DNA from 3 places in the Paenibacillus sp. S33 genome. Region 2 is predicted to be linked to each of the others. Evidence: riboswitches for the same ligand, from Rfam matches in the RefSeq annotation. Region 2 holds a riboswitch; each other region holds the start of a gene.
The links. A riboswitch is a leader RNA that binds a small molecule or an ion and turns the genes downstream of it on or off. The one in region 2 is predicted to bind cyclic di-AMP.
Positions count from the first base shown of each region.

Region 1: another riboswitch for cyclic di-AMP. It lies ahead of ACWGXJ_RS13435 (3D domain-containing protein); the one in region 2 lies ahead of ACWGXJ_RS00140 (3D domain-containing protein).
Region 3: another riboswitch for cyclic di-AMP. It lies ahead of ACWGXJ_RS00550 (C40 family peptidase); the one in region 2 lies ahead of ACWGXJ_RS00140 (3D domain-containing protein).

Region 1 covers NZ_JBSIEZ010000001.1:2,938,753-2,942,733, forward strand. Annotated here, with positions in the region: gene ACWGXJ_RS13430 (polysaccharide deacetylase family protein) at 1-759, shown strand, start outside; gene ACWGXJ_RS13435 (3D domain-containing protein) at 958-1,626, opposite strand; cyclic di-AMP (ydaO/yuaA leader) riboswitch at 1,633-1,801, opposite strand; gene ACWGXJ_RS13440 (amino acid ABC transporter ATP-binding protein) at 2,035-2,757, opposite strand; gene ACWGXJ_RS13445 (ABC transporter substrate-binding protein/permease) at 2,744-3,981, opposite strand, start outside.
Region 2 covers NZ_JBSIEZ010000001.1:27,940-31,920, reverse strand. Annotated here, with positions in the region: gene rnmV (ribonuclease M5) at 1-284, opposite strand, end outside; gene ACWGXJ_RS00140 (3D domain-containing protein) at 431-1,579, opposite strand; cyclic di-AMP (ydaO/yuaA leader) riboswitch at 1,851-2,133, opposite strand; gene ACWGXJ_RS00135 (TatD family hydrolase) at 2,335-3,105, opposite strand; gene ACWGXJ_RS00130 (HD domain-containing protein) at 3,148-3,981, opposite strand, start outside.
Region 3 covers NZ_JBSIEZ010000001.1:136,090-140,070, forward strand. Annotated here, with positions in the region: gene ACWGXJ_RS00535 (hypothetical protein) at 1-213, shown strand, start outside; gene ACWGXJ_RS00540 (4a-hydroxytetrahydrobiopterin dehydratase) at 331-630, shown strand; gene ACWGXJ_RS00545 (GNAT family N-acetyltransferase) at 709-1,215, opposite strand; gene ACWGXJ_RS00550 (C40 family peptidase) at 1,521-2,021, opposite strand; cyclic di-AMP (ydaO/yuaA leader) riboswitch at 2,027-2,164, opposite strand; gene ACWGXJ_RS00555 (hypothetical protein) at 2,441-3,268, opposite strand; gene ACWGXJ_RS00560 (M1 family metallopeptidase) at 3,280-3,981, opposite strand, start outside.

The DNA of each region.
Region 1 (3,981 bases), 2.9 Mb from region 2:
TCAAGTTTACCCGTTCACGCGGATGCGCCTCCCAACACCGGAACGCCCCATCCCAAGGAAGCAGCTGTTGCTTCTTCTGTACATCAGAGCACAGATCGAGCAACTCCTACATTAGCAATGCTGCGTAAAAAACATGCGGACATTTTTAAAATGTGCGGCCCACACACCCGCCAAATTGCCCTAACCTTTGATGATGTGCCCGATTCTAGGTATACGCCGCAGGTTTTGGACGTATTACACGCTAATGGCATCAAAGCCACCTTTTTCATCGTCGGTCACCGTGCGGAAAAGCATCCGGGGATCATACGCCGTATTATCCGTGAAGGCCATGCTATAGGAAACCATTCCTATACTCATCCGGATTTTAGGAAGGCCACACCAGAACGCTTTCGCAACCAGATTACAAAAACAGAACGTATTTTACAAGCCAGCGCAGGTTTTCGCCCCAAGTTGATTCGTCCACCCTACGGTGAAATCACGGAGCCTCAAATCCAATGGGCACGTCGTCATGGCTATATGATTGTTAATTGGAATGTAGACTCTCTCGATTGGAAGGGATTAAGTAAAACACAAATTCAACGCAATGTGATCCCAGCTACCGGGCCTGGCTCTATTATTTTAATGCACGCAGGTGGAGGTCAAAGTTCCAACTTGCAAGGCACTGTCCAAGCTCTGCCGGGTCTAATTCACTCTCTAAAAGCTAAGGGCTACAAATTTGTGACAGTCCCCCGGCTACTCCACACATCGGAACGGAAATAACCATATGTTTATGATTGAGCAACAGCTAAAGCAACGTAAAAAAGCTGTCTTACCAGCAGAAGTTTTCTGCTCGTCAAGACAGCTTTTTTTTATGGATAAGACCTGATAAGAGTCCGACCTAGTTATATGCGGCAGGATACAGGTATTAAGTTTACATAATATATATTATTTTTTATTAAACCGTATATACGTACAATGCTATTTATCAATAACGTACAGCTTCACATTTTGAAATCCAAAGTCGTTCACAAATGATTTGTTGCCAGGAATAAAGATATCAATCCGCTTTCCTGTAATGGCGCTGCCCTGATCGCGAGCGACAGCCACAAAAGAATGATCCGGCAAACCTGGGTGGGAATAGCCTGTAACCAGCACTTTCGTGCCCATCGGAATGACGTTCGGGTCTACCGCAATTGTACCTAGTTTAAGCGGATTGCCGTAGTAGTCCACTGCTCCCCATTTACCATTCTCGTCGGCTGCGGCAGAATACGCTGAAGCCTTAACGTCAACTATTTTGCTATAGTTGAATGTTTTGCCCCAAGCTTCAATCGTTGGCCCCTCATTCGCTGGTGCTTTCTTCGTAAGAAGTTGCGGCTTCGAATCCGAAGCTGCCTTCACACTATTTTCGCCAGGCACCTTAATTTGCAGACCTGCATATATATTGTTGGAGGCAATGTTTGGGTTCGCCTTCGTTAGCTCGTCTACCGATACTCCATAACGTTGAGCAAGCAAAAAAAAGGTATCGCCCTCTTTGGCAGTGTGAAGCGAAGCAGCATCCGCTACTCCAGCTGTCTGTGCCAACCCTGCAATAGCTGCGGCAAGCACCGCAAATTTCATCGTTTTACCAATATGTTTTAGATGTTTCAAAGATATGTACCTCCTCTGTTATGCCTGCGAAGTTAGCTGTCGGATTCGGACTCAGGAGAAGCCCTATGCTTGTGCAATTCACCCCTAGGCATATTCCACATCGTCTTATGACGTATCGGAATGACTGCCGTTGTTACGTCCCCCGCACTTCCCATAGTTTGGGCCCAGCTTCAGCGGTTGTCATAACCACATGCTGTCCCGGTAAGTTTTGGCTTACTGCATAATATCACAATTTTGTAACCTTATCCGCATGAAAATGTTGGGAACCTTGAACATCATACTACACTCGTTACAATTTTGTCATCAACAAATCGATATTTGTTACGAAAGTATGGGGAAATGGTGTCAAAAAGAAAAAAAGCCCTCCGTCAAACGGAGGGTTTTTTTATAGATTATATCAGCACTTCCTTACAATACTTTGGCAAGAAAATCACGGGTGCGATCATGGCTTGGAGTGCCAAATACCTGCTCTGGTGTACCTTGCTCCACAATTTGACCGTTATCCATAAAGATGATTCGATCGCCTACCTCGCGGGCAAAGCCCATTTCATGCGTCACGATTACCATTGTCATGCCGCCTTCGGCGAGCTTCTTCATTACATCCAGAACCTCTCCAACCATTTCAGGGTCCAATGCAGAAGTCGGCTCATCGAACAACATTACGTGCGGCTGCATGGCCAAAGCACGCGCAATCGCAATACGTTGCTTCTGTCCTCCGGATAGCTGGTTCGGATAGGTATTCTTCTTATCCTCAAGCCCTACGGTACGCAAGAGTTCTAGCGAAATTTTTTCTGCTTCCTTCCCTGACTGTCTTCTAACCTGTGTTGGGGCAAGTGTCAGGTTCTGCAACACTGTTTTATGCGGGAAAAGATTAAAATGCTGGAACACCATCCCCATCTTCTCCCGGGTTACATTAATATTATGGCCACGAGCTGTAATCGGCTCGCCCTCAAACAAAATCTCCCCGTCCGTAGGCTGTTCCAACAGATTCATACAACGTAAAAACGTACTCTTCCCCGAACCGCTGGGACCGATGATGACGACGACTTCACCTTTGGCGATATCTATATCAATGCCTTTTAAAATCTCATTCTTACCGAACGATTTACGCAGTTGTTTAACGGTGATCACTGGCTCTCAACTTCCTTTCCCATAAACCCAGCAGCTTAGACAAGCTGAATGTCATTACAAAATAAATAGCGGCTGCGATTACGAACGGACTTAGTCCTTCGTAGGTGATGTTCTTAATGACCTGGGCCTGATACATAATATCTACCATCCCAATGGTCGAAATAATGGATGATTCTTTAATGATCGTAATAAACTCATTACCGATAGCAGGCAAAATAGATTTAAACGCTTGCGGCAAAATGACATGACGCATAGCTTTACCGCGTCCCATACCCAACGAACGAGCAGCCTCCATCTGTCCACGGTCTACTGCCTGGATACCTGCCCGGAAAATTTCAGCCAGATATGCTGAACTATTTAGAGACAATGTGATTATACCAGACTGGAGTGGGGTAAAATTGACACCCAGCGTCAAAGCAACTCCGTAGTGAATGATCATAAGTTGTACCAGCATAGGTGTGCCACGCAGGATCTCCACATAAGTGGTACCTAACCACTCAATGATGCGTATACCACTCATCCGCAGCAAGGATACGATCAGACCAATGATAAATCCAAACAGTACTCCGAGTGCAGACAGCAACAGAGTGTAGCCGATACCCGTAGCGTAAAAACTGCGGTATTTCCAAAAAATATCTACGATGTTATTAGAAGAAACCTGTCGATCTGCAGAGAGCGCGCTCGCTTCTGTGGAAAACTTCTCAATCGACCCGTCCGCTTTCAGGCGAGCCAACGTTTTATTTACAGAGGCAAGCAATTCTGCGTTCCCCTTGCGTATACCTACTGCTGTTTCTGCTCCGGCATCCTCAGGCACGGCCTTGGCAAGTGTTACGGTACCATCTAACGTGTATCCTTTAGCAACCGTATCTTCGATCACAACAGCGTTGATACGCTGGGTCCGCAGCTGGAGTACCAGATCGGATATTTTGTCCAGTGAGGTTACAGTGGCATTGGGTACTTTTTGAGCAATTTCTTCCTGAATACTCCCTTTTTGTGCGCCAATCTTCTCGCCTTTCAAAGTATCCATCGTAGGATATTTGTCTTTATCCTCTGGGCGTACCATAATGACTTGCTTGGAGCGATAATATACATCTGAAAAATCAATGCTCTTTCTCCGCTCATCCGTCGGTGTCATACCGGACAGTACCAAGTCTACACGACCACTTTGCAAAGCAGGCAGCAAAGAGTCAAAACTCATGTCCTCAGGGACCATCTCCGCATCCA
Region 2 (3,981 bases):
GCATTCTCCACGCCAATATCTCCTTTACGCGTCGCTTCTGCCTCGGGTATAAAGGCCTGCTTGCAGCCGGGTACCTTGGAAGCGATAATCTTACGGATGCGCTCCCCTGCATGATCGGGATCGGTTAAAATGATGACCCCCCGCCGCTCCTGCGCCAATGCAATTTTACGCAGCGTCATTTTATTAATGGCGGAGCCGCCAGTTTCTATCGTATCCGCTTCAACAGCGCGGCGAATGGCCACCGTATCATCCCGGCCCTCTACCACGATCACTTCCTTGATCATTTGCGTTTCCCTCCACTGCTACACAGCAAGCTATATTTATCTTTCCCTGCTTTTGAAAACAAAATAAGAAGAGGATATCCTCTTCTTAGCATGGCATAACTATGTTGTTAATACTATCGCATTGCCCTCAACATACACAACCTGTTTTAGTTGATTTCAGGCTTTACCGGTCCGATAACATATACGGTTTTACCGTGCTTACGACCAAATTGGTTGGCTCGGCTCAAACTCTCATAATACACATCGATTTTGTGGCCTTTAATCGCGCCACCGGTATCCTCCGCACGACGGAAGCCCACCCCTTCGATGTACACCCACCAGCCGATTGGAATTATACTCGGATCGACCGCGATGGTGCGTCCTTCCGTGACACGTGCGCCGGATGCAGTACGTGTACCGATACCTGGCTCCTGTGAGGAATACGCCGTCATGGAGACATTTTGTAAAACTTTGCTATATTTAAAATTTACGCCTGCTTTACGGACAGCACTGCCTGAACTAACCGTTGTTGCCTTAACCGCATCATTGGGACCGACGGAAGCAGCAAGAACGACCGGTTTTTTCTTCGTTCCTACCGCAATGACTTTATCCACACGGTTCTGTGCAACTTCCTTGTTAACCAGCTGTTTGGATACCAACTTTCCATCATGATATACCTTTTGAACGTGCTGGACGACCACACCCGATTTGCCGCTTTGAATGACCCGATTATCGCCTTTATAAAGACTCGGATCGGCCGTTTTGATGACCTGATAAGGCACCTGTTTTTTCTGTTCGACCTGCTGTTTCTTCACACGGACGATTTTTATGTCCATGTTAGACGAAACAGAGGCATCCAACGCAGGATAAACTTTATCCGTTGATGATAATTTATAGCCCGAGGTACGAATGGCACCTTCTACTGTATTTTCTGTTGTGTACAGCTTTTTCGTCTCATTGCCTGAAGATACTTTAACCTGATTGGCACGTTTAATGACTACGCGATCGCCATCCTGTATTGCTCCATTTAGCGGCATGGAAACTGTATCATGCGGCTGAAGTGAAATGGAATGCTCGCTCAGCAAATCTTGAAGCTTGGATTCCCGGGTTTCTACCGCAGACGCCTTGCCATCGATGACAAAAAAGACTTGTTTTTTAGATTGCGTGTACATCAGAATTGAAATCATAATCGTTAGCGCGATTAGAAAAATAGCAACCAAAGCAGCCTGGCGCACATTCTCTTGCTTCCAACGCAATACGTAAGACATGCTGGATGAGCGTGACTCATGGGTATCCTTTTTTTGGAAAATGCCCATTTCCTCCGTCCTCCTTACATAGCCCGCCGTCTGGAGTAAGACATAGTTGAGATTTGACGTGACTATAACAGATTTTCTACAAGACAAGCCCAAACTACGACTGTCCTGCACCATGTACCCGTCTTCGCGGCATGCTGTCCTCCCCTGTTTAACCACAGTATGATGACAGATTTTCTTTTATTCACAACAAAAAAAGCCAGAGAAAGAGACTAGAGAGCTCTTTCGTGGCTTCCGGCATGTGTGAATATGCGGGAAAACTCATGCACGAGATGGCTTCTCTCTTGTTACGCTTACGGGGTTAGCTGTCGGGTTCGGACGTAGAGAGTCGCCCTAGCTTGGGTCAACCGCTCATGGCGGTCGCCTTCACATTCACCCCGAAGACCCAGAAAGAAATCGAAATACGGCTCCTCCACCTGTTCAATCCCATCCGGGAAAAGAATTTAGGTCGAGCCGGCTGGCGGAAGAGACGTTCCCTTCTTGCACATACGCCGGACATACTGTAAGCCATATCGGTTCCCCCGTTCCCTGTAAAAGGGACTCAGCGAGACTGGTTCATGAAATGACTTGTTGATGTTTACATTCAAACAACAATTCACTGAAAAGATGATATCCTGTTTCTATGCATGTTGTAAAGCAGGTTTCAAGTACATTTTTTAAAATATTCGGTTAAAATATTGTAATATTCTCGAGTTTCCTGCAACAAATTCATGATTAGCTTCGTCTATCTCTTTATTTTGATCGATTTCTTCACTTTTTCATTGAATGTCAAATCGTTCCAGGGCATTTCGGGTCGTTATTGACACTAATTCCTCCACTGTAATCCCTTTGATTTGGGCTGCAGCCTCTGCTACCAGTCTCACATGTGCAGACTCATTTCGCTTCCCACGAAACGGATGAGGTGTCAGATAGGGAGCATCAGTTTCAATGAGCAGACGGTCCAGCGGCACCTGTGCGAGCACCTCTTTGGGCTGCTTGGCATTTTTGAACGTTATTGGACCACCGAAGGAAAGGTGAAATCCCATATCCAGCACCATTTTGGCTGTCTCCCAGCTACCCGAAAAGGAGTGCATGACTCCACCAATCTCACTCGCTTTTTCCTCGCGCAAAATCTTAACAATATCTTCATGGGCATCCCGGTTATGAATAACAATGGGCATCTTGAGCTCACGAGCCAGACCAATTTGATTTCGAAACACCCGCTGCTGCACATCCTTCGGTGATGTATCCCAATAATAATCCAGACCGATCTCCCCGATGGCTACAACCTTTTTATGACTGCATAACGATGCAATCCATTCTAGATCGCCCTCCTGCATTGTAATAGCATCCTGTGGGTGCCATCCAACTGCCGCATAAATAAAATCATACGTCTCGGCCAATTTCATGGTGGATGGAATGGTCTCACGATTAAATCCGATATTGATCATCCGCGTTACTCCTGATTCGACAGCACGTGCTATAACTTCTTCACGATCTTCGTCAAATTGTGGCGCATCCAAGTGAGTATGAGTGTCGAATAAATCCAAGGTTTACATCTCCTTTTTTTACTTACATTTCTATATAGTTGTCTATTCTTTGACAAAATAATTCCTTATTTCGGCAGGAAGCCTGTCTTTTACCGCGTTCAATTTATTCTGGGGAAAATACATATGATATTTCCCTCGGTGAATACCACTTATTGAGCGCACAATTTCCGAAACTTCGGATATTTCACTCACCTCGCCCTGACGTCCAAGCAGTAAAATCTGGTTGTCCGTCGAGCCACCCTGCCGAAACACATCATAAGGAAGATCTGTCGGAAAATCAATTTCAAAATCATATTCAGGGTGCAAACCAGCCTCTTTCAAAGCTTCTCGAATACTGTCAATGGTATCTGTATCCATATTTTCAATCTCTACATATTTATACAATCTACGGTCCATAAACCGGCTGCTCAAATCACTTAAAATCTCGTCCTTTTCTCGTTTCCACTGGCTAAATACGGTCTGGATTAATGACTCGTCGAGCATCAGATATTGCTCTACTGTAAGATCTCCTTTCAACAGATCCGGCAACGGGTCCAGCAGAAATCCAAACTCATATCCGTTTTTAAACAATTCCTTTGCTCGCTTGAAAATTTTACGTAAAAGGATTTCCGAGCTGCGTGTTACAGGATGAAAATAAATTTGCCAATACATCTGGTAGCGTGACATTAAATAATCTTCTACTGCATGCATACCTGATTCCTTCACAACAATTCTCCCATTATGAGGACGCAGCAGTCGTAAAATACGATCCAAATCAATCGTGCCGTAGTTGACGCCTGTCGAGTGAGCATCCCGCAACAAATAATCCATACGATCGGCATCTAGCGGACTGGTTACCAGGTTGACAACAATCGGTTTATCATACGTTTTGGCTAT
Region 3 (3,981 bases), 110 kb from region 2:
GAATTTTTTGAGATGGAAGCAGAAGATTGGGACAGGCTGGACCCGGCGGGACGTCAGGAAGTCAATGAAGCTTTGGCAGAAGACTTATTTTATGCACTGGGTACAGAGCCCACAATCACTGTAGGGAGTAGCGTTGTGATCTATGAGCCGGAGCAGCATCGCATCTATGTACTTATTGGGGACGAGGAGCTGACGTCAGTCCCTTTGATTTGAGGTCCGTCTTATGGATTTATCAACGGGGCCGTGGTAATATGTACACCAATATATCGTAGTTTTGGCCGTATTTAAGCGGTCGAAAGGCTTCCGTATAAACGGGGAGGAGTTCGTAACATGCCTTTTACACAAGAAGAGATTGAAGCACATCTGGAGAAACTGGAGGGCTGGGAACTGGAGGAAGGACGTTGGATCGTCCGAAAATATAATTTTTCCAGTTTTATGAAAGGGATTGCATTCGTGGATGAAGTTGCCGCTATATCTGAAGCATTCAATCATCATCCATTTATTACGATTGATTATAAGACCGTGACTCTGCGTTTGACCTCTTGGGACGACGGCGGTATTATGGCCGTGGATATTAAGGAAGCCCAACAATATAATGAAGCTTTTGAAAAAATGCGCAGCAGTCATTGAGCTTGTAATGATCTGTCGTATGATGATAGAAGCGCCTTCGCTATACAACATCGTGGTTGTATGCCGAAGGCGCTTTTATCATAGAATCTGGGTTGGGTGCTCGGGACGATATACCATACAATAAAATGGTTTTTTGCCATCAGGAGTCTGGCGTTCATAGGTATCTGTAAGCTCAAATCCAGCCGCCTTGTAGGCCCGGATAGCGCGCTCATTCCAAGTGAGCACCTCTAGATCAATTTCATTCTTCGGGTTGCGTCGTTGAGCTTCCTCTGCAATGGCACGGACAAAATCAGAGCCTTTGCCATGTCCGCACCTGTCAGGATGCATTCCAAGACCTAGCCGGGTCACACCGATCATAGGAAAATATTGAGCAAATCCTGTTAGCTTGTTCTCTTCATCCAGTACGGCAACATATTGCTCTTGGCGAAGCGTGGGACTTCCAAATTCGACTTCAAGCGCCTTCATTTGTTCCCAGGGGAGCCAACCATATATGTTATAAGGTGGATCATAGTGCCACTCACAGATTGCAGCCGCTTGATGCTCGTCCATCGGTACGATCCGATAGTTGGATATTGAGGCCGGCATGTGTTCCATCCTCCTTTTACACAGGTACTTCAATCATTAACAACAGATTGTAGACAAGTTGCAGAGGAATGGCAAGCGTGTTTATTTCATACCTAAGTCGGGTATACATTCAATAAGAAGGAATTACTGCTCATATGCTCCCCCAGCGGTGACGGTAAAACCGACGATGTTCGCTACAATTGAAACCTTTTGAGGTCTCAGTTCGTCAGTAAAGATAATAATTGCTGATGTTGTGGACATAAAAAACCGCAATTCGATTCCGGCCAGAATCAAATTGCGGCTAGGGTTAGCTTGCTGTGCGTTAGTTATTCTACGTTATCGTCATCAGGAATGTCTGAAGCTACAGAATGGTAAGCGTCTGTGCTCATAATTCTTTTTGCACCGACATAGCGGTTAGCGTAATAATTTTCGTTCAGTGAGCTAACTACTACACCACGTGAAGTCGAGGAGTGGGCAAATTTCCCTTCACCTACGAAGATACCTACATGGGAAATGCCTCTTCCTGTGGTGTTGAAGAACACCAGGTCCCCAGGTCTCATTTCATCGCGGGATACAGAAGATCCCATTTTGAATTGTGATCCTGATTGATGCGGAAGTTTAATTCCCAGTTTGTTGTATACGTACATTGTGAAGCCGGAGCAATCGAATCCCTCGAGTGTAGTGCCTCCGCTTCTGTAGTTCGTTCCTTTGGCATCTTGGATGACCTGGTCCATCTTAGAGTCTGCATATGCACTGCCGCCACCGAATGTAAAAGATGTAAAGGCAATGGCAAGACCCATAGCTGCGATCGTTAGCTTCTTCTTCAAAAAAAATATACCCCTTCCAATGCCTGCGAGGTTAGCTTAAGGATTCGGTAGAAGGTTCCCCTATGACCACTCTGTTGCGAGATCAATTCACCCAAACTGGTTCCCCCGCTTCCTAGGTGCCAGGAATTAGGCTTAACTTAAGATGTGCACCTTGGAGAGCAGTATTCACAGAAACGTTATTTTTGAGATAAAGGTTACAATAAAGATTACAAAGTTGTTACTATCAGTTCACTGCGATTATTGTAACAAAGACGGCTGGCTTTGGCAAATGTTTCATTGCAAAAAGTTACAAAAAAAATCTGCTCCTAATGTCCCAGGAACAGATCTTGTTAACAGTATTCAGTTATGTGTCGTTTGCGCGAGTATGAATCAAGGTTTTTCGACAGACGGAAATGAAGTAAAAAACATAAAGGCAGGGCTTAGCTTCTACTAGAGATATCGGTATGCCATAGTCTGTACTGCGAACTGATATGCCACAGCCTGACCAGACTAGTAACAAAATGATACGATTGCTGGAGAATGAGCGCCAGCATGCCAGTCCAAATCATCGCCACGGTGCCAAATAGACCGAAGACCAGCAGCACACAAGCACCGAGCAAAAGGGATATACCGACAGCTGGGAGGAGCTGGCGAAAGAAGGCGAGCAGGGACGATAGTATGGCGTGACCACCGACAGTACCCAGTTGCATATACAGGATGCACTGCCGAATGAACCATCCGTATGCCATCCATCCAATGACATAGGGCAATAAATGCAGCAGATAAGAGGAAGATTGAAGTGCTCCTGCTACAATAGGGTAGAGTCTCGGTACTACCCAAAAGGCGGGAAGCAGCAGCAGTCCCAACTCGATGGTGTAATACAACAGCGACGACATGCCATGGCGTTTCATACCCTTGAAAAAGGACAGGCTTTGCGGTTCAGTCGCATCGGTATGCAGACTTTGATATATTCCGGCTCTAATGAAGGGAGTGATCAGTATGCGTAGTACAGTCGCCCCTAGTAGTATCCACAAATACACATGTACTTCCCGGCTGTCCATCAGAGCAATCTGGCTCTCCATCCAAAATAAGGTCTGTCCCAGCTCGTTCTGACCCTGATCAGGATAACGGAGCAATAGCGGGATAACGGCAGACTGCACCAGCCGATAGAGAAACACCCCCCACAGTAGTCGATACAGAAATAAAATGATAACGATATAGAAACGTATGCGCACCAGCGCCCAGCCCTCTTTTATAACAGTCCGCATCTATAGACACCTCACCATGACAGACTTCCAAGCAGTGTCTCCAACAGCTTGGTTACACTTATACTCCAACGGGTTTGTTGCTTTTCGTCCAATTCGGCTTTTAGGCTATTGTTAATATGCTTGTTCTCCAGTGCAATGGTATATAAGGGATCAAGGGTTACATGGGAAACGGGAGAAGTACTTTTGATCCGAAAATTTGTACTTTTGCCCGCGCCGTCCCAAGCCTTGAATATCGTGGTACCTTCCTTGAAGGTAAATTGGACAGGGATCTTGGGATAATCCGCCCCTTTTTTGCTGACCGTCACGACTGCTTCATATCCATTCTCCAGCTTGTGGTTTGTGATGTGATCCACTGAAAAGTCCGCCATCTGGCCGTCATATACATACTGTTCAAAATAGTGGCTCCATGAGCGTCCGGTGACTCTCTCCACGATACGTTGAAAATCCAGTGAGGACGGATGCTTGAATCGGTACGTCTGGACGTAGGTCCGCATAATGCGATCCATTTTTTTCATACCCACCTGACGTTCAATGCCCCGTAGGACCAGCTTGCCTCGAGAGTAGGCATTTTGCGCGTACTCAGCAGCTGAGCCGTACTTCCATGACTCACGGTTTAGCGGCTGTGGGGAGGCTACCTGTCCCGATTGTAATGGCAGGTTGGGGGTAAGCCCATATTCTTGCTCCATAAGCCGCTCCTCAGCATAGGAGGTGAA